One region of the Phyllobacterium sp. genome, then DNA from elsewhere that is predicted to be linked to it. Evidence: predicted binding sites of a transcription regulator. Region 1 holds the regulator's gene; each other region holds the start of a gene.
What was found. Region 1 encodes HrcA, which represses chaperone genes, less so after heat shock. Its sites were predicted from a motif close to GTTAGCACTCNCNNNNNGNGAGTGCTAAC; they were not measured.
Positions count from the first base shown of each region.

Region 2: the regulator HrcA is predicted to act here: its motif matches at 3,941-3,969, upstream of groES (co-chaperone GroES).
Region 3: the regulator HrcA is predicted to act here: its motif matches at 3,037-3,065, upstream of AAAB35_RS13690 (co-chaperone GroES).

Region 1 covers NZ_JBBNAM010000326.1:2-7,780, forward strand. Annotated here, with positions in the region: partial or broken gene rph (ribonuclease PH) at 1-693, opposite strand, end outside; gene hrcA (heat-inducible transcriptional repressor HrcA) at 821-1,891, shown strand; gene grpE (nucleotide exchange factor GrpE) at 1,958-2,662, shown strand; gene AAAB35_RS21780 (trimeric intracellular cation channel family protein) at 2,774-3,454, shown strand; gene AAAB35_RS21785 (adenosine kinase) at 3,414-4,406, opposite strand; gene AAAB35_RS21790 (sulfate transporter family protein) at 4,560-5,276, shown strand; gene nth (endonuclease III) at 5,269-6,027, opposite strand; gene AAAB35_RS21800 (DUF2244 domain-containing protein) at 6,050-6,556, shown strand; gene AAAB35_RS21805 (bifunctional helix-turn-helix domain-containing protein/methylated-DNA--[protein]-cysteine S-methyltransferase) at 6,646-7,545, shown strand; gene AAAB35_RS21810 (heavy metal translocating P-type ATPase) at 7,693-7,779, shown strand, end outside.
Region 2 covers NZ_JBBNAM010000402.1:47,475-55,253, forward strand. Annotated here, with positions in the region: gene AAAB35_RS26620 (glutathione S-transferase) at 1-48, opposite strand, end outside; gene AAAB35_RS26625 (bifunctional riboflavin kinase/FAD synthetase) at 89-1,069, opposite strand; gene AAAB35_RS26630 (TIGR01459 family HAD-type hydrolase) at 1,078-1,926, opposite strand; partial or broken gene AAAB35_RS26635 (cation diffusion facilitator family transporter) at 2,152-3,185, shown strand; gene AAAB35_RS26640 (metalloregulator ArsR/SmtB family transcription factor) at 3,182-3,493, shown strand; gene groES (co-chaperone GroES) at 4,029-4,325, shown strand; gene groL (chaperonin GroEL) at 4,389-6,032, shown strand; partial or broken gene arsH (arsenical resistance protein ArsH) at 6,093-6,742, opposite strand; partial or broken gene arsC (arsenate reductase (glutaredoxin)) at 6,792-7,207, opposite strand; partial or broken gene arsB (ACR3 family arsenite efflux transporter) at 7,204-7,779, opposite strand, start outside.
Region 3 covers NZ_JBBNAM010000192.1:13,303-21,081, forward strand. Annotated here, with positions in the region: gene AAAB35_RS13665 (TetR/AcrR family transcriptional regulator) at 1-364, opposite strand, end outside; gene AAAB35_RS13670 (helix-turn-helix transcriptional regulator) at 535-846, opposite strand; gene AAAB35_RS13675 (HipA domain-containing protein) at 868-2,190, opposite strand; partial or broken gene AAAB35_RS13680 (zinc-binding dehydrogenase) at 2,352-2,510, opposite strand; partial or broken gene AAAB35_RS13685 (IS481 family transposase) at 2,518-3,016, shown strand; gene AAAB35_RS13690 (co-chaperone GroES) at 3,120-3,413, shown strand; gene groL (chaperonin GroEL) at 3,486-5,108, shown strand; gene AAAB35_RS13700 (hypothetical protein) at 5,341-5,619, opposite strand; gene AAAB35_RS13705 (hypothetical protein) at 5,616-5,882, opposite strand; gene AAAB35_RS13710 (hypothetical protein) at 6,299-6,793, shown strand.

The DNA of each region.
Region 1 (7,779 bases):
GGAAACCAGCCGCGTAATGCCGTTGCGAGCAAGATTCATCAAGGCGAGAAGCTCTTCTTCGGAGAAAGGTTCGCCTTCCGCTGTTCCCTGCACCTCGACGATACCACCCTTGCCGGTCATGACAAAGTTCGCGTCGGTCTGTGCCGTCGAATCCTCCTGATAGTCGAGATCAATGACCGGGGTGCCATCGGAAATGCCGCACGAAATCGCGGCCACATGGTCTTTCAGGACTTTTTCTACCTTGATCATCTGGCGTGCTTCCATCCACCGCAAGCATTCGTGCAACGCGATCCAACCGCCGGTGATTGCCGCCGTCCGGGTGCCGCCATCGGCCTGGATGACGTCGCAGTCCACAGTGATCTGCACCTCGCCGAGCGCCTGGAGGTCAACAACAGCGCGGAGCGAACGGGCAATCAGTCGCTGGATTTCGAGCGTGCGGCCGCCCTGCTTGCCCGAGGATGCCTCGCGGCGCATCCGATCGCCGGTCGAGCGCGGCAGCATGCCGTATTCCGCCGTCACCCAGCCTTTGCCGGTATTGCGCATCCATCCAGGAACCTTCTCCTCGAGGCTGGCGGTGCAAAGCACGTGAGTGTCACCGAACTTGACCAGGCACGAGCCCTCGGCATGTTTGGAAACGCCGCGCTCGAAGGATATGGCGCGCATTTCGTCGGGTGCTCGTTTGGAAGGACGCATTTGAAAGACCTCTTTGAAAATCCGTGGTCCGGCCTTTTAGCCGTGATGGCAGGTTGAAGCAAAGGCTTTGATGATTGCCGGGACAATGCTTATATCAAGGTGGTGACAAGCAGAAGTACGAGGCACAATGAAAAGGGCTGTGGTTCCGGAGACATATCAGTCGCTTGACCAGCGGTCGCGCGACATTTTCCGGCGCATCGTCGAGAGCTATCTCGGTGACGGCGAGCCGGTTGGCTCGCGCAACCTTTCGCGCATTCTGCCGGTCTCGCTGTCGCCAGCGACAATCCGCAACGTGATGAGTGACCTCGAACATCTCGGTCTCGTCTATGCACCGCATATTTCTGCCGGGCGGCTGCCGACGCAGCTGGGCCTGCGCTTCTTCGTCGACGCTTTCATGGAAGTGGGTGACCTTTCCGCGGCCGAGCGCAATTCGATAGAGGCGCAGGTTCGTGCAGCGAGCGAGGACCAGTCGAGCGAAACGGTGCTGACCCAGGCGAGCCAGATCCTGTCCGGCATGTCACGTGGCGCCGGTCTCGTTTTGGCGACAAAAGCGGAAGGCGCGCTGAAACACATTGAATTTGTTCGCCTCGAGCCGACAAAGGCGCTCGCGGTTCTGGTGACGCAGAGCGGCGACATCGAAAACCGCGTTATCGATCTGCCGGTGGGCGTGACACCCTCCCAGCTCATCGAAGCTTCGAACTTCCTCAACGCCCATATCCAGGGCCGTACGATCAGCGAGGCGCGCCAGGATATCGCGAAACTCAAGGACGAGACCCAACAGGCGCTCGATGCGTTGTCGCAGCACCTGGTCGAACAAGGGCTCGCGGTCTGGGGCGGCGCCGGAAGCGGGCAACCGCCTCGCCTCATCGTACGCGGGCGAGGCAACCTCCTCGACTCTATCAACGCTGAAGCCGACCTCGACCGCCTGCGCCATCTTTTCGATGATCTCGAAACCAAGGAAGGAACGCTGCAGCTTCTTGATCTTGCCGAGGCCGGCCCGGGTGTCCGCATTTTCATCGGCTCGGAGAACAAGCTCTTCTCGCTTTCGGGGTCATCGCTTGTGATCGCGCCCTATCGGGATTCGGAGCAGCGGATCATCGGCGCACTCGGCGTCATTGGCCCTACCCGACTCAACTACGCCCGCATCGTGCCGATGGTCGACTATACTGCCCAGCTCGTATCCCGTCTTTTGCGATAAGACTTGATTTTCAAGACCCAAACGTCGATATCCAGCGCAACTTCGAAAAATGAACGGACAGGATAGATGGCTGAAGACAAGAAACTTCACGACACCCCCGATCTCGACCAGCGCGACCTGAAGAATCCGCGCGATCGCGATGCGCTGAAGCGTGCTGCCGATGATTTTCTTAAATCGCGCAAGGCCGAGGAATACGCCCTCGCCCAGGAAGAGCAGGAGCAGGCAGGAAACGCCGAACTCGACGCGCTACGCGCCGAAAACGGCGATCTGAAGGACCAGTTGCTGCGCCTCGCTGCCGATATGGAAAATCTGCGCAAGCGCACCGCGCGCGACGTCCATGATGCGCGCAGCTATTCGGTTGCAAATTTCGCCCGCGACATGCTCGCTGTCTCCGACAATCTGAAGCGTGCGATCGAAGCGATTCCCGCCGATGCGCTGGCAAGCGATGCCGCTGGCTTGAAGGGCCTCGTTGAAGGCGTCGAAATGACCGAACGATCGATGCTGACCGCGATGGAGCGTCACGGCGTCAAGAAAATCGAGCCGCAGGGCCAGAAGTTCGATCCAAACTTCCACCAGGCAATGTACGAGATTCCGAATGCGGAAGTGCCGCACAACACGGTGCTCCAGGTGGCCCAGGCCGGCTTCGTCATTGGCGACCGCGTATTGCGTCCGGCGCTGGTCGGCGTATCGAAGGGCGGTCCGAAGCAAGCAGCAGGCGAGAGCCAGCCCGAACCCGGCCCAATCAATCCGCAGGCTGAAAAGGACGCCTGACCCGGCCGCTCAACGCTTTTGAAGAGCCGCATTCTTCAACCAGAATGCGGCTCTTTTCATTTTGCGATCATGCTCTATCGTGGTGGAAATAACGGTGAGGGGGAACTGCCGATGACCACGATTCAGCTGTTCAACTATGCCGGAATATTCCTTTTCGCCGCGACTGGCGCATTGGCGGCGTCGCGGCGTCAGCTCGACATCATGGCCTTCATTTTCCTCGCGGCAGTTACGGGCATAGGCGGCGGCACATTACGCGACTTCATTCTCGGCGTGCCGGTCTTCTGGGTGAAAGACCCGACGACTCTGCTCGTTTGCGCTGCGGCGGCGATCCTCGTCTACTTCACGGCCAATCTACTGGAGTCCCGTTACCGCCTCTTGCTGTGGCTCGATGCGGTGGGGCTTGCCGCCTATAGCGTGATGGGTGCAGCGAAAAGCCTGGCGCTTGGCTTCGATTCAACCATCGCGGTTGTCACTGGGATCATGACGGCGACGTTCGGCGGTATTCTTCGCGATATTATTTCAGGAGAGCCTTCCGTCGTGATGCGCCGCGAAATCTACGTCACGGCGGCGCTCGCCGGCTCGCTTGTATACATAGGTCTGCACAAGCTTGCTGTCGGCACGGAAATTGCCGGCCTCGTCGCGGCACTCGCCGCCTTCACTGTTCGCGGCGGAGCGCTTTATTTCGGCTGGTATCTGCCGACCTACCACAGGCCCGGCCGCAGCGCGGACGAGCTAGAGCGCGAAGGATTGATCAGAGCAGCCCCGCCTGCTCCGCCGCGGACTTCAGATTGACCTGCGGACGCGGCCCGATCTGCTGGATGACCAGCCCTGCCGTCAACGAACCAAGGCGGGCGCAATCCGTGAGCGAACGGCCCGTCGTGTAACCGAACAGGAAACCCGCGGCGTAGAGGTCGCCTGCGCCGGTCGTATCCACAAGTTCGGCGATTTCGATGGCAGGAACCGCAACGGTTTCTTCGCCAGACACGACGACGGAGCCCTTTTCAGAACGTGTGACAGCCGCGAGCTTGCAATCTTTACGGATAAGCTCAAGGCCTTTCTCGAAGTTGTCCGTCTGGTAGAGCGATTTCAGTTCGGCCTCGTTGGCAAAAACGATATCGACCGTGCCCGAGCGCATCAGATCGAGAAATTCCTCGCGGTACCGGTCGACGCAAAAAGGGTCGGATAGGGTCATCGACACTTCCCGCTTGTACTCATGGGCAATCTTGGCCGAAAGGCGGATCGCCTCCTTGGCGCGCGGCGGATCCCATAGATAGCCCTCGAAATAGGTTACCTTGGCTTCGGAGACCTTGGAACTTTCCACATCTTCGGGTCCAAGCTCGACGCAGGCGCCGAGGTAAGTATTCATCGAACGCTCGCCGTCGGGCGTTACGAAGATCATCGAACGGGCCGTCGGAGGCGGCGAAGCAAGCACGCGCGTGTCAAAGGCCACGCCTTGCGAGCGAATATCATGGGTGAAGACGTGGCCGAGTTGATCGTCCGCCACCTTGCCGAAATAAGCGGACCGTCCGCCAAGGCTTGCAACGCCTGCGGCCGTATTGCCGGCGCTGCCGCCAGATGCCTCGATCGCCGGCCCCATGCGCCCGTAGAGAAACTCGGCGCGATCGGCATCGATCAGGTTCATTGCATTTTTGATGATGCCGTTCTTGATGATGAAATCATCATCTGTGCGGGCAATGATATCGACAATGGCGTTGCCTATGCAAAGCACGTCATAACTGGACATGTAGACTCCGGGATAGATCGCATACCTGTTGGCGTTGTTTTGCCTGCTCTAACCCGTTGGAAGACAATTGACCACCCCCCAGTTCGGTGAGCACCTTGTCCGAACGGTCAGCCGCGCCTATGTCGGGTGCCAACACCATGGAGCAAAAGCCAGATGATCGTCGAAAGCGCCCGGGCCGCCGCCAGTCACATCTTCCGTCCGGAATTTCGCGCCGTCCTGTGGAAATCGCTGGGATTGACGCTGCTCTTGCTGGCCGGTGCATGGTTCGGCCTACGCGAGATCTTCGAGTGGCTGGCTTTGCCCTTCTTCGAAGGCATGATGCCGGATTTGCCATCGTGGACAGGCTGGATCGGCTTCATTGCCGGTATATTCGCCAGCATTGGGCTTGCGCTGGGCTTGGCGCTGCTCATTGCCCCTGTTACCGCCATTGTTGCCGGGCTGTTTCTGGATGATGTTGCGGAGGTCGTGGAAAAAGAAGATTACCCGCTCGATTCGCCCGGCAAGCCGCTTCCCGCAATGCGGTCGACGATCCTGTCGGCCAAGTTCTTCGGCGTCGTCATCCTCGGCAATATCGCGGCATTGCTGATGCTGCTTATTCCGGGCGTCAACCTGATCGCCTTTTTCGTCGTCAACGGCTATTTGCTCGGCCGCGAGTTCTTCGAATTCGCCGCCATGCGGTTCCGCCCGGAGGCCGAAGCGAAAGCCCTGCGGGTGCAAAACGCCGGGACGGTGTTTCTAGCAGGGTTGGTCATCGCCGCATTCATGGCTGTCCCGCTTCTCAACCTCCTGACGCCGCTCTTTGCTGCGGCGATGATGGTGCATCTGCACAAAGCGGTGGCCCTTTCGAAGCGACCGGCCCACGTCAGATAGTCTGCGGGGGGAGCGGCACCAACGGCGCCGGAATCTCGGACGTTTTTTCCGCGGCCTTGCAGATGTCGGCGATCACGCAAGCCGGGCATTCGGGCTTGCGCGCCTTGCAGACGTAGCGGCCGTGCAGGATCAGCCAGTGATGCGCATGGTAGAGGTATTCTGATGGGATTACCCTCATCAGCTTCGCCTCCACTTCATCCGGGGTTTTCCCCGGTGCGAGGCCGAGGCGGTTGCCGATGCGAAAGATATGCGTATCCACCGCCATCGTTGAATGACCGAACGCCATGTTGAGGACGACATTCGCCGTCTTGCGGCCTACACCCGGAAGCTTGACGAGTTCGTCGCGCTCGTTCGGAACGACGCTGCAATACTGGTCGATCAGCGACTGCGACAGCGCAATGACGTTCTTCGCCTTGTTGCGCCAGAGCCCGATCGTGCGGATATACTCGCCCAGTCTGTCGACACCGAGAGCCACCATCTTCTCGGGCGTATCGGCAACCTTGAACAGAGCCCGAGTAGCCTTGTTAACCCCCGCATCGGTGGCTTGCGCTGAAAGTGCGACCGCTACGAGCAGGGTGAACGGATTGACATGTTCGAGTTCCCCCTTGGGTTCGGGGCGCTGGACTGAAAACCGGCGGAATATCTCGTGGATTTCCGCCGCCGTGTAGCGTGTCCCCGGAACGCGGCGCTGCGCCTTGGCCGGCTTGGCGCTCACATCGATCTGATTGATTTTCGGCTTGGGATTTTCCATCAGCCCTCTATACTTGAGCGCCATGAGCCAAACAACAAACCCGATGGACCCGGCGGCGATCAACGAAGAAGAAATCTTCCGTGCGCTTCTTGTGCCACATCGGTCGCTCGGGCGTGCCGGATTCCTTATTCTGATGGGAACGCTTGGTGTGAGCAGCTTCCTTACTGGCCTTTTCTTCCTGTCGATTGGAGCGTGGCCGGTTTTCGGATTTTTTGGCCTCGACGTCTTAATCGTCTATCTGGCATTTCGGATGAACTACACCGCCGGAAAGGCCCACGAGGAGGTCAGCGTCTCACGCATCGCCCTGCACATTCGCCAGGTCGCACCTTCAGGAAAGACCAAGTTGCATGAGTTCAACCCGTTCTGGACACGGTTCAGCATTGCCCGCCATGCGGAAATCGGCATCACGTCCATGAGGGTCGAGGGACATGGCAAGGCAGTGACAATCGGTTCCTTTCTCAATCCCGACGACCGCGAGAGCTTCGCTTCAGCCTTTCAAACGGCGCTAGCGACCGCGAAGGGACGTTAGGGCTTCCAAAGCCAACCGGCCGTCAAGAATCGGGTGGCGGCGATGCCAGGTGCATGGTCATATATCCTCAACACAAGAGGTTAAAGCTCATGAAACCACATGCCATACTCCAGAAGGATATCACTCCGACCGGCGACGACTATGCCATCGTCAGCCACATTATCGAACGCATCAGCAAGGACTATCGCGACCAACCGTCGCTCGAGACCCTGGCGCGCGACACGGGCCTTTCGCCTACAGCCTTGCAGAAGCTATTCACCCGCTGGGCCGGGCTTTCGCCGAAGGGTTTCCTGCAAGCGGTTACCATCGATCATGCACGCCGGTTGCTGGATGAAGGCATGCCGCTGCTCGAAACCGCCTACGAAACCGGGCTTTCGGGGCCGGGCCGGCTGCATGATCTTTTCGTTACCCATGAGGGAATGTCGCCGGGCGATTACAAAAGCCGCGGTGCTGGATTGACGATTCGTTACGGCTTTCTCATTTCGCCGTTCGGACTCGCACTTGTCATGGTGACAGACCGCGGTCTTGCCGGGCTCGCCTTCGCCGATGCCGGCAAGGAACGCGAGGCGCTCGCCGACATGTCCTCGCGCTGGCCCAACGCCACTTACGTCGAGGATTTGGCTGCGACCGCCCCCTATGCTGCGCGAATTTTCAATCCGGCGGAATGGCGCGCGGACCGTCCATTGAAGGTGGTGACGATCGGCACCGACTTTCAGTTGCGGGTATGGGAAGCACTGCTCAAGATCCCTATGGGCAAGTGCGTCGCCTATTCCGACATCGCCGCAGAGATCGGCTCGCCCAATGCGTCCCGCGCCGTCGGCGCGGCGGTTGGCGCCAATCCGGTTTCCTTCGTGGTCCCCTGCCACCGCGCCGTTGGAAAATCCGGCGCCTTGACCGGCTATCATTGGGGCCTGACCCGCAAGCGCGCCATCCTTGGCTGGGAAGCTGGGCAACTCGCGCAAGATACGCCGGCTAGCCAAGCAGGCTGAGAACCCTCTTCTCCCAAGAGCGCGAATGAGCCCGGCCACGTGCCGGGCTTATTCGTTCAAAGTTATTGCGACTTGACCCCTTGACCTTCCAGTCACTGGAAAGATTAGCTTTCGTTCATTACTTCTACGATAACGAAAGCAAGGATCATGAAGCACGAGCGCGCGAATCACCAGCACCACGGCCACAATTGCTGCGGCGGGCACCAATCCGCAACGGCTGAAGTCGTTCGCGAT
Region 2 (7,779 bases), on a different contig from region 1:
AACCCGCCGCACATAGGGCGAATCCAGCATGCCGATCAATCGCATCATTGGTCACTGCTCCTGCTGATTTAAAACGATCCTGCCACATTCAATCGAAATTGATCTTCTGGTCGAGCGGAGAGAGTGGCTTGACGCCCTGAAGAAGCGCTCGCGCTTCTTCCTCGTCACGCCGGATCTGTTGCATCATCGGCTCGAGGCCATCGAATTTTTCCTCGCCACGCAGATAGCCAAAGAACGAAACGGCACAGGTCTCGCCGTAAAGATCGCCGTTGAAGTCGAACACATAGGTTTCGAGCAAAGGCTCCCCGTTGGTATCCACCGTGGGCCTGCGGCCAAAGCTGGCAACGCCGTCATAGAGCGTGCCGTCGGCGCGGCGGAACCGCACGGCATAGATTCCGTGCTTCAAATGGATTTCGGGCGGAAGCACCATATTGGCTGTCGGAAAGCCAATCGTGCGACCGAGTTGCTTTCCGCCAATGACAGTGGCGCGAATGCGATGCCTGTAGCCAAGGAGCCCGGCCGCCTCGACGACTTCGCCTGCGCCAAAAAGCTCGCGGATGCGGCTCGAGGAAATTGCCTGTCCGCCCTCGTCGCCGAAGGCATCGACGAGCGTCACATGGAAACCACGCTGTTCGCCGGCAGCCATCAAAAACGCTGGACCGCCTTGCCTGCCCTTGCCGAAATGGAAGTCAAAGCCGGCAACGATACGGCTCGCGCCCAGGCCGTCGACGAGTATTCGGTCGACGAAGTTATCTGCCGTCAATTGCGAAAACGCCGCGGTGAAATGGCATTCCACGACTGCATCGAATCCGAGCGCTTGCAGGATGGACGCCTTCTCGGCGGCGGGTGTCAGCCTGTCAACCGGCTGGTCGGGAACGAATACGCTGCGGGGATGCGGTTCGAACGTCAGCACCAGCGATGGCTTTCCTTCCGCCTGCGCCGTCTCCAGCGCCCGCTCCAGCACGGCCTGATGTCCGCGATGCACGCCGTCGAAATTGCCGATGGCAACGACAGCGCCCTTGAGCTTGTCAGGCAGGTGGGACGGATCATTCAGACGCAGGATCGACATTTCTCTTCTCACGCCAAGGCGGGCATCGTCGCAACGGGATTGCTGCCATGCTTTGCAAGAAATGCCAGCAGTTTTTCTAGGTCCTGAACGCCGCCCATCACGTAGTCGCCCGCATGGATTCCTCCCGATATATAGAGCGCATCGATCTCGAAAAGGTCAGCGCCCTTGATATCTGTCAGCATGCCGTCGCCGATGGCAAGAACCCTCGAACGTTCGACGGGCAAGCCGCGCACGTCTTCCGCCGCCGCAATGGCCGCCTCGTAGATGGGGCGATGCGGCTTGCCGGCGATGAGCGTGCGACCGCCAAGTTGCCCATAGTCGCGGGCCAGCGCCCCGGCGCACCAGATCAGGCGATCGCCGCGCTCGACGACGATATCCGGGTTGGCGCAAATGAACGGCAGATTGCGCGAGCGAAAGCGCACCAGCATATCGGCATAATCTTCTGGCGTTTCCGTTTCGTCATCGAAAAAGCCGGTGCAGACGACGACATCGGCTTCGCGCTCCTCGACCAGTTCGATGTCGAGGCCATCATAGAGCGTTTCATCCCGCTCAGGTCCGAGATGAAATACACGGCGTGGAGCATTGCGGATCAGTTCTCGGGTTACGTCACCCGACGTGACGATCCGGTCATAGGCGGATTGAGGCACGCCCAGCGCATGGATTTGCTCGGCAACGCCGGCAAAGGGACGCGGTGCATTTGTGATGAGAACCACTGTAAGCCCGGCTTGCCTTGCCCGTTGCAAGGCGGCGGAGGCAGGCGCGAAGGAATCTACGCCATTGTGGAGGACGCCCCAGACATCACACAGCAGCACGTCGTAACGATCTATCAAGGCGTCGATGCGCTGCAAATGTATCATGTCGGTCATGCCAATCCTTTTGAGCGAGAATGCTTTGCGACAAAGGTCCAAGATTGCCTTCGATTAGCTGATCGCCACCAACGTGTCACGCCGGTTGCGCGTGAAATGTTCGCACAGCAGGCTTCAAACCTTGGCTGGCGAGCGCATAATCGCCGTTGACACAGCATTCATTCGCGTCTATCAAACACATGAATACATATTTATATGTTTGCTAAAGGTTCGATAATGTCACACGACCATGCCGGCCACGATCACACGCCCAAGGTTACTGCCGACAATGAGATGAAGACGCTCATAGCGTTCACAATCACGTTTGCGTTCATGATCGTCGAGGTCGTGGGCGGCTTTATGTCGGGCTCGCTCGCCCTGATTGCGGATGCCGGCCACATGCTCACAGATGCGGGCGCTCTGGCGCTGGCCTATTTCGCCTTCCGGTTTGGCAGACGAGCCGCCGATGAAAAGCGGACCTTCGGCTATCTGCGCTTTGAGGTCATTGCTGGCCTCATCAACGCGGTGGCGCTCTTCGCCATCCTTATCTGGATCGCGTATGAAGCCTTCAACCGCTTCCGCAATCCCGGCGAAGTTCTGGCTGGACCCATGTTGATCGTCGCCACCATTGGCCTACTCGTCAACATGCTGGTCTTCTGGATACTGACGCGGGGCGGCGATACCGAGCACGTCAACATCAAAGGCGCCGTGCTACACGTATTGGGGGATCTCCTCGGCTCGGTCGGCACGATTGTCGCTGCCATTGTAATTTATTATACGGGCTGGACCCCGATCGATCCGATCCTGTCCGTCTTCGTCTGCCTTCTGATCCTGCGCAGTGCCTGGGCGCTCCTTCGCAACTCGCTGCACGTTCTCCTTGAAGGCGCCCGGACAATGCAACGCCGGAAGCGATCGAACAGCACCTGCAGCAAACGGTATCCGGCCTTGCCGCAGTTTCCCACGTTCACGTCTGGATGATTACCTCGGGCAAACCGCTTGCAACATTGCATGTGCGCCCGACGCCCGACACGGATCCGCGCCTCCTGGTCAAACAGGTCGAAGCCGAGCTTGTTAAGAAATTCGCCATTGCGCACTCGACCATCGCCATCGACTGGCCGGAGGATGCGCCGGGCGATTGTTGCCTTGGCAGCGAAGTCGAGGACGATCATGATCACGACCACTCCGGCCACGGGCACGGAGAAGCTGATCATGATCACGGCCAACACGATCACGCGGCGCACGCCCACAGCCATGCGGGGCACAAACATTGACTGGAAATCCGCCTGCCGCGCCTGAACTGACGGTGCTCGCCGAAACCTTTCGCCTGCTCGGCGACCCGACACGCTTGCGCATCCTGTTTTTCTGTCTCGAGGAGCCGAGGTCAGTAGGCGATATCGCCGCCAGCCTGGATCTCTCGCAATCGCTCGTCAGCCATCATCTTAGATTGTTGCGTGGTGCGCGCCTGGTACGCGGCAACCGGCAGGCCAAACAGATCTTCTACGAACTCGCCGACAAGCATGTCAGCGACATGCTCGTCGATATGGCGCACCACGTCGGTGAAGAGACCACCGACGATTGACGTGGGTTGAACAGGCTCTGCTCCCGTTCGCACCGTAATAATCAAGCCTTGCAGGTAAAGCTCGAAGGCGTCAGCGACAGTCTCCTTCCAGCCTTCGGTGCGGTAACATCGGCGCTGCCGCCATCGTGGAACACGCGCGTCTTATCGCCTCCAACGCTGCGGGTTTCTGCCTTTTCAGTTGACCATCCTGTCACCCAACATCGACTTCAAAGCCGCCGGCGCCGTTTTCAAAAAATGTAATATTCATATATGATAGCTTCATTCATTGGCGCTGCATGTGCAAAAGATATGTGGCAGGATTTTTGTACGATACGTCATTGGCATTTCACATTTGGATGCGAGAAGAGGGATTACCTTAGTTTTCCGTCGTTCCAACAACTGCTCGCAGCAATTTTCAATGATGCTTTCACTTGACTCTTCAAGCCCACCCCACTATCTCGGCTCCCAGTTAGCACTCACCCCACACGAGTGCTAATAACGCGAATGGCCTACCGTTCGCGACATCGTTTTGACACCAACATCAAGGGTTCTAACCATGGCCAAAACCAAGTTCCGCCCGCTTCATGACCGCGTCGTCGTACGCCGCGTCGAATCCGAAGCAAAGACTGCTGGCGGCATCATCATTCCGGATACTGCCAAGGAAAAGCCGCAGGAAGGCGAAGTCATCGCCGTAGGCACCGGTGCTCGTGACGAGTCCGGCAAACTCGTACCGCTCGATGTCAAGGCAGGCGACCTGATCCTGTTCGGCAAGTGGTCCGGCACGGAAGTCAAGATCGGCGGCGAAGACCTGCTGATCATGAAGGAATCCGACATTCTGGGCATCCTCGGCTAATCGCCGGGCATCCCGCAATCTACGAATTTAAATCAAACCGGGTTCAATCCCAGGAGAGATAAAATGGCTGCCAAAGAAGTCAAATTCAGCCGCGACGCGCGTGAGCGCATGCTGCGCGGCGTCAATATCCTTGCAGACGCTGTCAAGGTTACGCTTGGTCCGAAGGGCCGTAACGTTGTCATCGACAAGTCCTTCGGCGCTCCGCGCATCACCAAGGACGGTGTGACTGTTGCCAAGGAAATCGAACTTGAAGACAAGTTCGAGAACATGGGCGCACAGATGGTTCGTGAAGTCGCTTCGAAGACGAACGACATTGCCGGCGACGGCACCACGACTGCAACTGTTCTGGCCCAGGCTATCGTTCAGGAAGGCGGCAAGGCTGTTGCTGCTGGCATGAACCCGATGGATCTGAAGCGCGGCATCGACCTTGCCGTTGCTGAAGTCGTCAAGCAGCTCGGCAAGAGCGCCAAGAAGATCAAGACCTCGGAAGAAGTTGCGCAGGTTGGCACCATCTCTGCCAACGGCGAATCCGAAATCGGTGAAATGATCGCCAAGGCGATGCAGAAGGTTGGCAACGAAGGCGTTATCACGGTTGAAGAAGCCAAGACCGCTGACACCGAGCTTGAAGTCGTCGAAGGCATGCAGTTCGACCGCGGCTACCTGTCGCCATACTTCGTCACCAACCCTGAAAAGATGGTTGCTGACCTCGAAGACGCATACATTCTTCTCCACGAGAAGAAGCTCTCGAACCTTCAGGCCCTCCTGCCGGTTCTCGAAGCTGTCGTGCAGACCTCGAAGCCCCTCGTCATCATCTCCGAAGACGTCGAAGGCGAAGCCCTGGCAACCCTCGTCGTCAACAAGCTGCGCGGCGGCCTGAAGATTGCTGCTGTCAAGGCTCCTGGCTTCGGCGATCGCCGCAAGGCCATGCTGGAAGACATCGCCATCCTTACCGGTGGTCAGGTGATTTCCGAGGATCTCGGCATCAAGCTCGAAAGCGTTACGCTCGACATGCTCGGCCGCGCCAAGAAGGTGTCGATCACCAAGGAAAACACCACGATCGTTGACGGCAATGGCAAGAAGGGCGAAATCAACGCCCGCGTTGGCCAGATCAAGCAGCAGATCGAAGAAACCACTTCCGACTATGACCGTGAGAAGCTGCAGGAACGTCTTGCCAAGCTCGCTGGCGGTGTTGCCGTTATCCGCGTTGGCGGTGCAACGGAAGTTGAAGTGAAGGAAAAGAAGGACCGCGTCGACGACGCCCTCAACGCAACCCGTGCGGCTGTTGAAGAAGGTATCGTTCCTGGCGGCGGTGTTGCACTCCTGCGTGCATCGGCTGGTCTTACCCTCAAGGGTGCCAATGCCGATCAGGACGCCGGCATCAACATCGTTCGTCGCGCACTGCAGGCTCCGGCTCGCCAGATCGCTACCAACGCAGGTGATGAAGCTTCGATCGTTGTCGGCAAGATCCTCGACAACAAGAAGGAAACCTACGGCTACAACGCTGCAAACGGCGAGTATGGCGATCTGATCGCGCTCGGCATCGTCGACCCGGTCAAGGTCGTTCGCACGGCCCTGCAGGATGCTGCATCGGTAGCTGGCCTTCTCGTCACGACCGAAGCCATGATTGCTGAAGCTCCGAAGAAAGAATCAGCTGCTCCTGCAATGCCAGGCGGCGGCATGGGCGGTATGGGCGGTATGGATTTCTAAGAAGTCCTGTCCCAGCGACATACGGAAAAGGCGGGTTTCGACCCGCCTTTTTTGTTTCGTTCAGATGGAGTTTAGCTTTACGCGCTCTTCCAGTTTCGCCGCGTTCTCCTTGCGCTCGCTATAGCGGTTGGTTAGGTAGGATGATGCGGCGCGTGTCAAAAGTGTAAATTTTACCAATTTCTCCATCACGTCGACAACCCGGTCGTAATAGGAAGACGGCTTCATCCGCCCGGCCTCGTCAAATTCCTGGTAGGCTTTGGCGACTGACGATTGGTTGGGGATGGTAATCATCCGCATCCAGCGTCCCAGAACCCGCATCTGGTTTACGGCGTTGAAAGACTGCGAACCGCCGGAAACCTGCATGACTGCAAGCGTCCGCCCCTGGGTCGGGCGGATCGACCCCAAGGCAAGTGGATCCAGTCAATCTGTGATTTCATCACGCCGGACATCGCGCCGTGCCGCTCGGGACTGACCCAGACCTGTCCTTCCGACCAAAGCGAGAGTTCACGAAGTTCCTGGACTTTGGGGTGATCGACCGGCGCTCCATCGGGGAGCGGTAGACCGGAAGGATCGAACACTCGCGTATCTGCCCCAAAGGCTTTCAACAGGCGCTCAGCCTCTCGCGCGAGAAACCGGCTATAGGATCGTTCGCGAAGCGAACCATAGAGGAGAAGGATACGCGGTGAATGATCTGAGAACGGGACGGACAGCTTTGCCCTATCGACCGCATCGAAGCATCCACTGTCAACGTTAGGGAGGTCACGCACGGCCCTTTCCCTTCGACATTATAACCTTGCCATCCTCCTTGGTGAATTGTTCCGTGGGATTGTCCAGTAATTCCAGTACCAGTTCAGACGACGGCACAGCTTCGTCCCCTTAGGAGTAACGACAATCGGACGGTTCAAGAGGATCGGATGCTCACCGATAAAACCGATGAGTTGGTCATCGCTCCATTTCGGATCCTTCAGGTTGAGCTCAGCAAAGGGCGTTCCCTTCTCACGCAGAAGACTACGAATATTGCCGCCCATCGCTGCGACCAGTTCCATCAGCTTCTTCCGGTCCGGCGGCGTTTTCAAATAATTGACGACCTCGGGTTCTTCGCCGCTCTGGCGGATCATTTCGAGGACATTGCGCGACGTGGCACAGGCAGGATTATGATAAATCGTGATAGTCATCGGGACACACTCTCGGGTTTCAGTTTACCGCTCACGGCCGAGCCGCGTTCGTACCAGTCCTTGCTGCGATTGACGATCCACACGACTGAAAGCATGGCCGGCACTTCGATCAGCACGCCGACAACCGTGGCGAGCGCTGCTCCCGACGTGAAACCGAAGAGGCTGATGGCGGCGGCAACTGCCAATTCAAATAAGTTGCTGGCGCCGATCAGCGCCGAGGGACCGGCAACACAATGCTGCTCGCCCGCGAGGCGATTGAGCAGATAGGCCAGGCCGGAATTGAAGTAGACCTGAATGAGGATCGGAACAGAGAGTAATGCGATGACCAGCGGCTGTGCAATGATCTGATCGCCTTGAAAGCCAAACAAAAGAACAAGCGTGGCGAGAAGTGCAATCAAGGAATATAGGGCTGGATCACTTTCAGAACATCGTCCAGAGCACCTCTTCTCACGCCCAGGATATGGCTCCGAAGGATCTGCGCTACGATGACGGGTGTAACGATGTAGAGGATGACGGAGATGACCAGCGTGTCCCATGGCACCGCAATGGATGATAGCCCGAGCAGCAGACCG
Region 3 (7,779 bases), on a different contig from region 1:
AGACAAGCCGGACGAAATCCCGGTGGCTGTCGTCGTTTTCAAACGTCTGGTCGATAACCCGCCTCAGGGCCTCGATCGGGTCGAGCAGATCAAGATCGAGGGCGGCTTCAATCGCCCGGATGTCGGCATAGGCCTTTTCGAGGACGGCAAGGTATAGTCCGTCCTTGCCGCCAAAATAATAATATATCATGCGCTTTGACGTGCGCGTCCGTTCGGCGATCGCATCGACCCTGGCGCCACTGAGGCCATGGGCGGCGAATTCTTCGGTTGCCACGAGAAGGATATCCGCCTTGGTACGCTCCGGGTCATTGGTCCGGCGCCGCTCATTGGCGGCGGCTTTGCGGGGGGACGGAGAGCTCGACATGCCTTTATTTTCCATTCGCGTTAATTGGTGTGGTTGACATAATGGACGAACCCGTACGTTCAACGCAAGTTCGCTGGCTTGAGGTTCTTGCCTGCGTTCGCCGGTCGCTCGATCCGGTTTTTCACGTTACGCAACCCGTCGATCGCAGCTTCCCGTTTCCTTTTTTTGCCTTAGCTGTCGAGCGGCGATTTTGGCTCCTCGTCGCGGGGCGTCTTTGGGACAAAGCCGACGGTGAAGCCGAACAATTTCGCAATTTTCTCCAGCGTTTCGAGGGTTGGGTTTGCCGTGCCCGCTTCGAGTTCTGCGACCTGCCGGCGCATGAGGCCGAGCGTATTGGCAAACTGCGCCTGCGTCATGCCGAAACTCTTGCGGATTTCGACCACCGCCCCGGGCAAGCGCAAGGCGCCGTGGCGCGCGCGTTCAGCGAGCAGCTGGCGCAGCACGTGCACTTCTTCCTTTGTCGGCTTTTTCCATCGCGCCATGTGATCATGACCTCGGCAAGTTCATAAGGATACGACAAGGACACTGTCGGCGATCTCGCTGCATCGGTTCATAGCCCCCTCGATAATTTCTGATGGCGCTCCCATCTTTCTTGCAAGCTCAGGCGCTCGGCTCAGACGTTCGGCAAACAGCTTAAGCTCGCCTGTCAGGCGCGCCTGGTCCTGTGGGTCGGATAAAAGCTCCGTTATGATCACTTTCCAGTCCGGCCGGTGGTCGCGACCGCTGTCGCGCATGCAAGCCCATCGCGTCGACCGGACGATTGCTTCCTTCGCCAGCCGCATGGGAGCGAAATCAAACAGTGGCGAAAGCCGGATTGTCCCGTCAGGGTACTTGCTCAGCGCCGCGTTTCGCCCGTGATTGTCGGGATTACCAAGCGCGAGATTGGCAATGTCGCGCTTGAGATACTCTGCGATGTCGGCAAAGGCGTCGGACGAGAATTGCTTCAGAATGTCGATATAGGCCTCATGCGCCCCGATATGGCCGAAATCGGCAACGCCGATGGCCGACACCAGGCTTTCCTGGCCGACATGAACGATCTGGCCGCCTTCGTTGCGTTGCCGGTCGAACCGCGGGATGATTAGGACACCTTCGGCATAGGTCGACGTTTCCCATACATTCAGGCCGATTGCGTTGGCAATATGCGAATAAAGCGCTTCGCCTTCGAGTATGAGGCGGTCCGTGGGCTCAGCGCTGCGGACCAGTTTGACAATCACGTGGCGCACCGCCTCGTCGTCGGCCAACAGTGCGGCATTATAGTAGAGACCATCGCCAGCTGTGGTCATTGCGACCTTCGGCCATTCCCCTTGAAGCCCGCTCGACCCGGAAGCCTGCATGCCGAACCCGTCGACAACCTCCATGAAGAGATCAGAGCGCTCAAGGATGTCCTTCTCCGTCACACCCTGGCGCTTTACACCGGCCAGCCGTTCGACCTCGGCGTCTGTGGCCTCCTTGATTCGGACATTGCCTATTGCGCCTGTAGCTCCCCTGAAGAGGAGTGGGATATCAGCCGCACGCGAGGCCGCGTCGAGCCCAAGATCCGCGGCCAATGTGCGGCGCGCATGCCCTTGCGGCATGAGGTCGAGGAGAAAGGGGGGCCATCGGCGGCGGTAGCGATTTTCCAGATCAACTGGATAGCCGACGGAAAGGGCACGATGATCGCAAACGCTTCGACCCTTGCCAAAATCGATCGACGCAGCCGCAACAAAGTAATCGAGGTCATAGTCAACGACCGATGCACCCGCATAGCCGGCCGCTTCATCGTCCAGTTGCAGCGTTGCGGCTTGATGCCATGCCCCGTCACCGTGAATTTGCAAAGAGAGCTGCATTGATTGTCCCCTACGATGGGACATATAATTCGTATTCGCTTAGATATCAATCCATCATAATGGGACATTATGCTGGGAAAATGCAACGGTCGACCAAGTCCCCCGTCAGCGCGGTCTGACAGCGAGTGGCGATACCGCTGCCTCTATTGGCACTCCAGACATTACGTCAGTGCGGCGACGACCCTCCCCTTCGCGCGACCTGTCTGAACATACTCCAGTGCCTGGTTGGTCATCTCGAACGGGAAGACCCGATCCACTACAGATCGTATGGCACCTGCCTCGATCAGGGAGGTGATCTTTCCGAGCTACCCGCCGTTGGCCGTCTGCGTGCACCTTACCGTTTACGATGCCGAGAAGGCGGCCAACGCGGTTGCCTTTCTGGCCGAAGCGCGAGAGACCTTCCCCTTCCGTATCACGCATGTGCTGACGGATCGCGGATCCTGTTTCACCACCGGTGACTTCGAACGCGCCTGCGCGAAATCAAAGTCACCTGCCGCACGACAAAACCCTATACACCCCAAACCAGTGACATGGTCGAACGCTTCAACGGCCGCGTCGCCAGCGAAGTTCTCGGTATCCATATCGCCGGCCATACAGAACTCGAAACCCTGCTCATCGGCTTCAACCTTGCCTATAATCGATGACGACAGCGCGTTCTTTCCGGCTTGTCACCCATCGACACGTCCACCGGTGCCTCGAACACAACGGCCGCCTTGCAAACGCGCGCTACAAGCCCGTCGACAGCAATGACCTGTTTCCAAAGGTCGACGAAATCCTGGATTATGCCAATAAGGTCTCACAACCAGACACGGCCGAGATTCGATAGCTCGCATGGCTCACCAAGTTTTTGGCACTCCTATCATTGGAGTGCCAAAGCGTGTACTAATGCTGAGTGGGCCACATTCTGCTGGCCACAGAAAGAGTTCCTGATGAAATTCCGGCCACTTCACGACCGCGTCGTCATTCGACGCGCCGAAGGCGATATGAAATCAAAGGGCGGGATCATCATTCCCGATAACGCCAAGGAAAAGCCGCAGGAAGGTACAGTTGTTGCTGTCGGCCCGGGTTCGCGCGATGAAAGCGGCAAATTGATCTCGCTCGATGTCAAAGTCGGCGACATTGTCCTCTTTGGCAAATGGTCCGGTGCTGAAGTCAAGATTGACGGCGCGGATCTGTTGATCATGAAGGAGACCGACGTCATGGGCCTCCTCGAGGCGAAATAGATTAGTGGGACTGCGGCCCATGTGGGCCAAGACCGCCGCCACGCATTTTCAAGAATGAACTGGACCAACAACATGTCTGCCAAAGAAATTAAGTTTTCGATCGACGCTCGCGACAGAATCCTGCGCGGCGTTGAGATTCTGAACAATGCGGTCAAGGTGACCCTCGGTCCCAAGGGCCGCAATGTCATCATTGACCGTTCCTTTGGTGCGCCACGCATTACCAAGGATGGCGTGGCGGTCGCCAAGGAAATCGAGCTTTCCGACAAGTTCGAGAATATGGGCGCGCAAATGGTGCGCGAGGTGGCCTCAAAGACCAATGACGTTGCCGGTGATGGCACCACAACAGCAACAGTGCTTGCAGCATGCATTTTGCGCGAGGGAGCAAAACTCGTTGCCGCGGGGTTGAACCCAATGGATTTAAAGCGCGGAATCGACCTGGCTGTGGCTGCCGTTGTCAATGACATTCGGGCCAGGGCAAAGAAGGTCAAGACCTCGGAAGAGATCACTCAGGTTGGTACAATTGCCGCGAACGGCGATGCATCGGTAGGCAAGATGATCGCCGAGGCGATGAAATCGGTCGGCAATGAAGGCGTGGTCACCGTCGAGGAAGCCAAAAGTACGGAAACGGAACTCGAAGTCGTCGAGGGGATGCAGTTCGACCGCGGCTACCTCTCGCCCTATTTTGTCACTAATGCCGACAAGATGCGGGTAGAACTTGAGGATGCATATATTCTTCTTCACGAGAAGAAGCTTGGTAACCTTCAGGCGCTACTGCCCATCCTCGAAGCCGTGGTACAGAGCGGAAAGCCACTCTTGATCATCTCCGAGGACGTCGAAGGCGAAGCTTTGGCAACTCTTGTTGTCAACAAGTTGCGCGGCGGCCTTAAGGTCGCAGCCGTCAAGGCTCCAGGCTTCGGCGACCGCCGCAAGGCCATGCTCGAAGACATTGCAATCCTCACCGGCGGCCAGGTGATCTCGGACGACCTCGGAATCAAGCTTGAGAGCGTCACGCTCGAAATGCTCGGACGGGCAAAACGCATACTCATTGAGAAGGAGACCACCACAGTCGTTGATGGCTCCGGCGACAAAGCCGGCATTGCGGCGCGCGTCCAGCAAATCCGGGCGCAGATCGAGGAGACCACCTCGGATTATGACAAGGAGAAGCTGCAGGAACGCTTGGCGAAACTATCGGGCGGCGTTGCGGTCATTCGTGTTGGTGGCGCAACCGAAATCGAGGTAAAGGAAAAAAAGGACCGCATCGATGATGCTTTGAATGCAACGCGCGCTGCGGTGGAAGAGGGAATCGTCGCCGGCGGCGGCGTGGCACTTTTGCGCGCCAAGGCAGCGTTATCCTCACTCGCTGGGTCGAATGCCGACATGACGGCGGGTATTTCGATCGTCATGAAAGCACTCGAGGCGCCGGTGAGGCAGATCGCCGAGAATTCCGGGGCCGAGGGCTCGATCGTGGTTGGTAGACTTCTGGAAAGCAAGAAGCTCAATCACGGATTCAATGCGCAGACCGAACTCTACGTCGACATGATCGAGGCGGGTATCGTCGATCCGGCCAAGGTCGTTCGAACGGCCCTGCAGGATGCGGGGTCGATTGCCGGGCTCCTGATCACTGCGGAAGTCATGATCGCCGACATTTCACCTGTTGCGCCCGGCATGGCTGATCCGCGAAGCACCGGATATTGAGGATAACGTCTAGCATTGTCGCGCCGGTATCGACCCGATTAAAGGAGGTCGTACCCGTCGCGGAGCGCACAAAAGTGTAGCGTGCAGCTCATCCTATGGCCTGCACGCGTTCAGTTGAGGGATCGTCTCAGCAATGAGACCAGCTGAAGATCGTTATCCTCGGCACGGCGATCGCGCATTGGATTTTCTTTCCGCGGGTTTTTGATTTCTTGCTCGGTCATGTCCTGGATGATCACGCGTCGGCCGGTGTCTTAAAACCGTTGCGCTCGCCGCTACTCCATATATCGATGGCTTCAAGATTATCTTCAGTGGCCATCCGTTCGTGGTTCTCTTGCGCGTCGCGGATGCGGTACTGGAACGAGCGGCCAAGGGGTGGAAGCGTCGCCAGAATCTCGAATATCGCAGTGGAATTCATCATCGCCCCGCCGCCGCTTCTCAGTCGGACTTGCTGGCCGATCGCAAAACGATGGGGTGGGGCTTCGGGTGCCTTGTAGCGCCGGTGGATGTTCATTTGATTGTCTCCTGATCTTTTTTAAGTGCCATCTCGAGTTCGGTGTAGTCGATCGCCACAAGCTGCATTCGCCGTCCACCTGAACGCCTCGCCGGAACGTGGATGAAAGTCGCAACGCGCTGATAGGCGAGCCAGGACAGGCCCTCGATCACTTCCTCATCCTCATCGATATCATAGTCGCCGGCGGGCTGAATCCCGTCCAATCCGCGCAAGGTAAAGGGTGCTGCGAAATGAGCGATGGAACGCCTGGTGCGTGCGGTCATGCCAATTCCTCTGTGGAACAAAGCTCCAATTGGAGCCACGACTGCGCCAAGAACGACGAAGCGCATAGGTATCGGTAATTTGGAGGTGATTGGCGGGTCGAGGGATTTCTGACGCCGCGAAGAGCCAAAGTTGGCCAAAAGACGATAACAAAACAATGCACTTCAATTGCGCTTTAATTGCGACTGAATGTGCTGACAGGTCGCAATAAAAATAGGCCAAATAACTTCGCATATAAAATAAAACTATAGAATTTCTCATATCGTGCTATTGTGTTTTTTTGCCAATTCATTGTAGCTGAAGGAGGCAGCCATGAAAAACCTTAATCATATTCCATATTATCTCTACGATCGTAAGGTTGTTTTGTACAAATTCCTGTTTTCCGTTTCCATAGTGTTCCTTGTCTACTCAATACTCTTTGGAATCACTTGGTAACATTCACGGCAAAGGACGCGCGGCGGTTCCACATCACGCGGCTCTGCTCTCTAAAACCCGCCCTTCAACCGAAACCGAAGTTCGCAGACCGCAAGAGGTTAATTTGACTTTCCATGAATTCGACAACGATCTGAACATCATCGATATCGTTGTTTGGGAAAACGAAGGCGGAACTCTGCATGACTTCAGCATGCATCACAATTATGGCCGGCGCGTAGAGCGAAACGGCTACTGGAAGGTTTACCATGTCTACACCGGGCTTCCCGCTGAAATGGGCAAGCACGCCACGACAGGACTGAATGAGACCACCGCCACTTCGATGATGTTATCGCTCAATGCGCAAGAGAGAGCGCCTTTGAGCAGCGATGCCGAGCGCACGACGTGGCAAGGCAGGTTTATTCACACGGTCGCAAGAATATGTATGTGCTGGCAAAAGACATCTGCGTGCACCGTGGTCACGCCGCCAAGCATGGCGTAGGCGACAAAACGACGATGACCGACACGCGGGAGGCGCCACATCCTCCGTCGGGCGACTGTAATTCTTTTGGTTTTGGGAGTCCAACCAGCATGTTTGCAGAGCAGAAAACAGCACCGCTTCAAAAGAACGGGCTCACCATGTCGGGACCCGATAGTAAAGGTCACGTCACTATCAGCGGTCCGATGGAAGATATCTCACGAACAATACTCGAGCTTGCAACCAAGATGCAGACAGCAGAGTTGGGGGAACCCTGGTGCTGTACTTGCGAACTCGACGGGCGGGAATACGAGATTCATCCCGAGGTGCCAAAAGACGCGATGTCAGCCGCATCCTATAAATGTTACAGGGAAACAGGTCTTCGAACATATACGAAATTGCGGCCCGGACGCTGTTGATGTCGTTCTGCCGAACTTCCAGACGCGCCACTTCGGGCCGAGGCATAATGTCGAGAGGCCCACGATAGTGGCGAGGAAAACCACTCAATCAGCCCGCGATGCTTTCATTGAGCGCCTGAAGGTTGTTATTGCGGAGTATCAGGCAACTGTCGAGCGTCTTCTAGCCGGAACCGATCGTGTATTTAGTACCGGTAGACACGGAGGGGAGGACATTTCAATTGACACCGCCGCACATTACAAGCGGCTCATTTCTCACTATCGGGGAGTTGTCACTCGCTACGAGGCGGAGAAGAAGCAGAAAGCCGTGCTGAGATCGATTCTGAGTTGAAATCGCGCCTAGTGATAACTTTGGTTTGGTTTTCTCGCAGCCATAAACACGGAGCTATGCGGGTATTCCTTCCGGCTATTCGCAAAGGTGGTCGGTGATCAATTGACTTACTGATGATTTGAGCGCGTTAGTCAATTGTCGTCAGGCATGCAACGGCTACTGACGCTTGAGAGTGTCTGCTCCCGCCTATTAACCGCGAGGAGACAGGCATGTTACCTTCCTATAGTGCCAGAAGCGGCCACAACGTCATACCGGTTGATGAT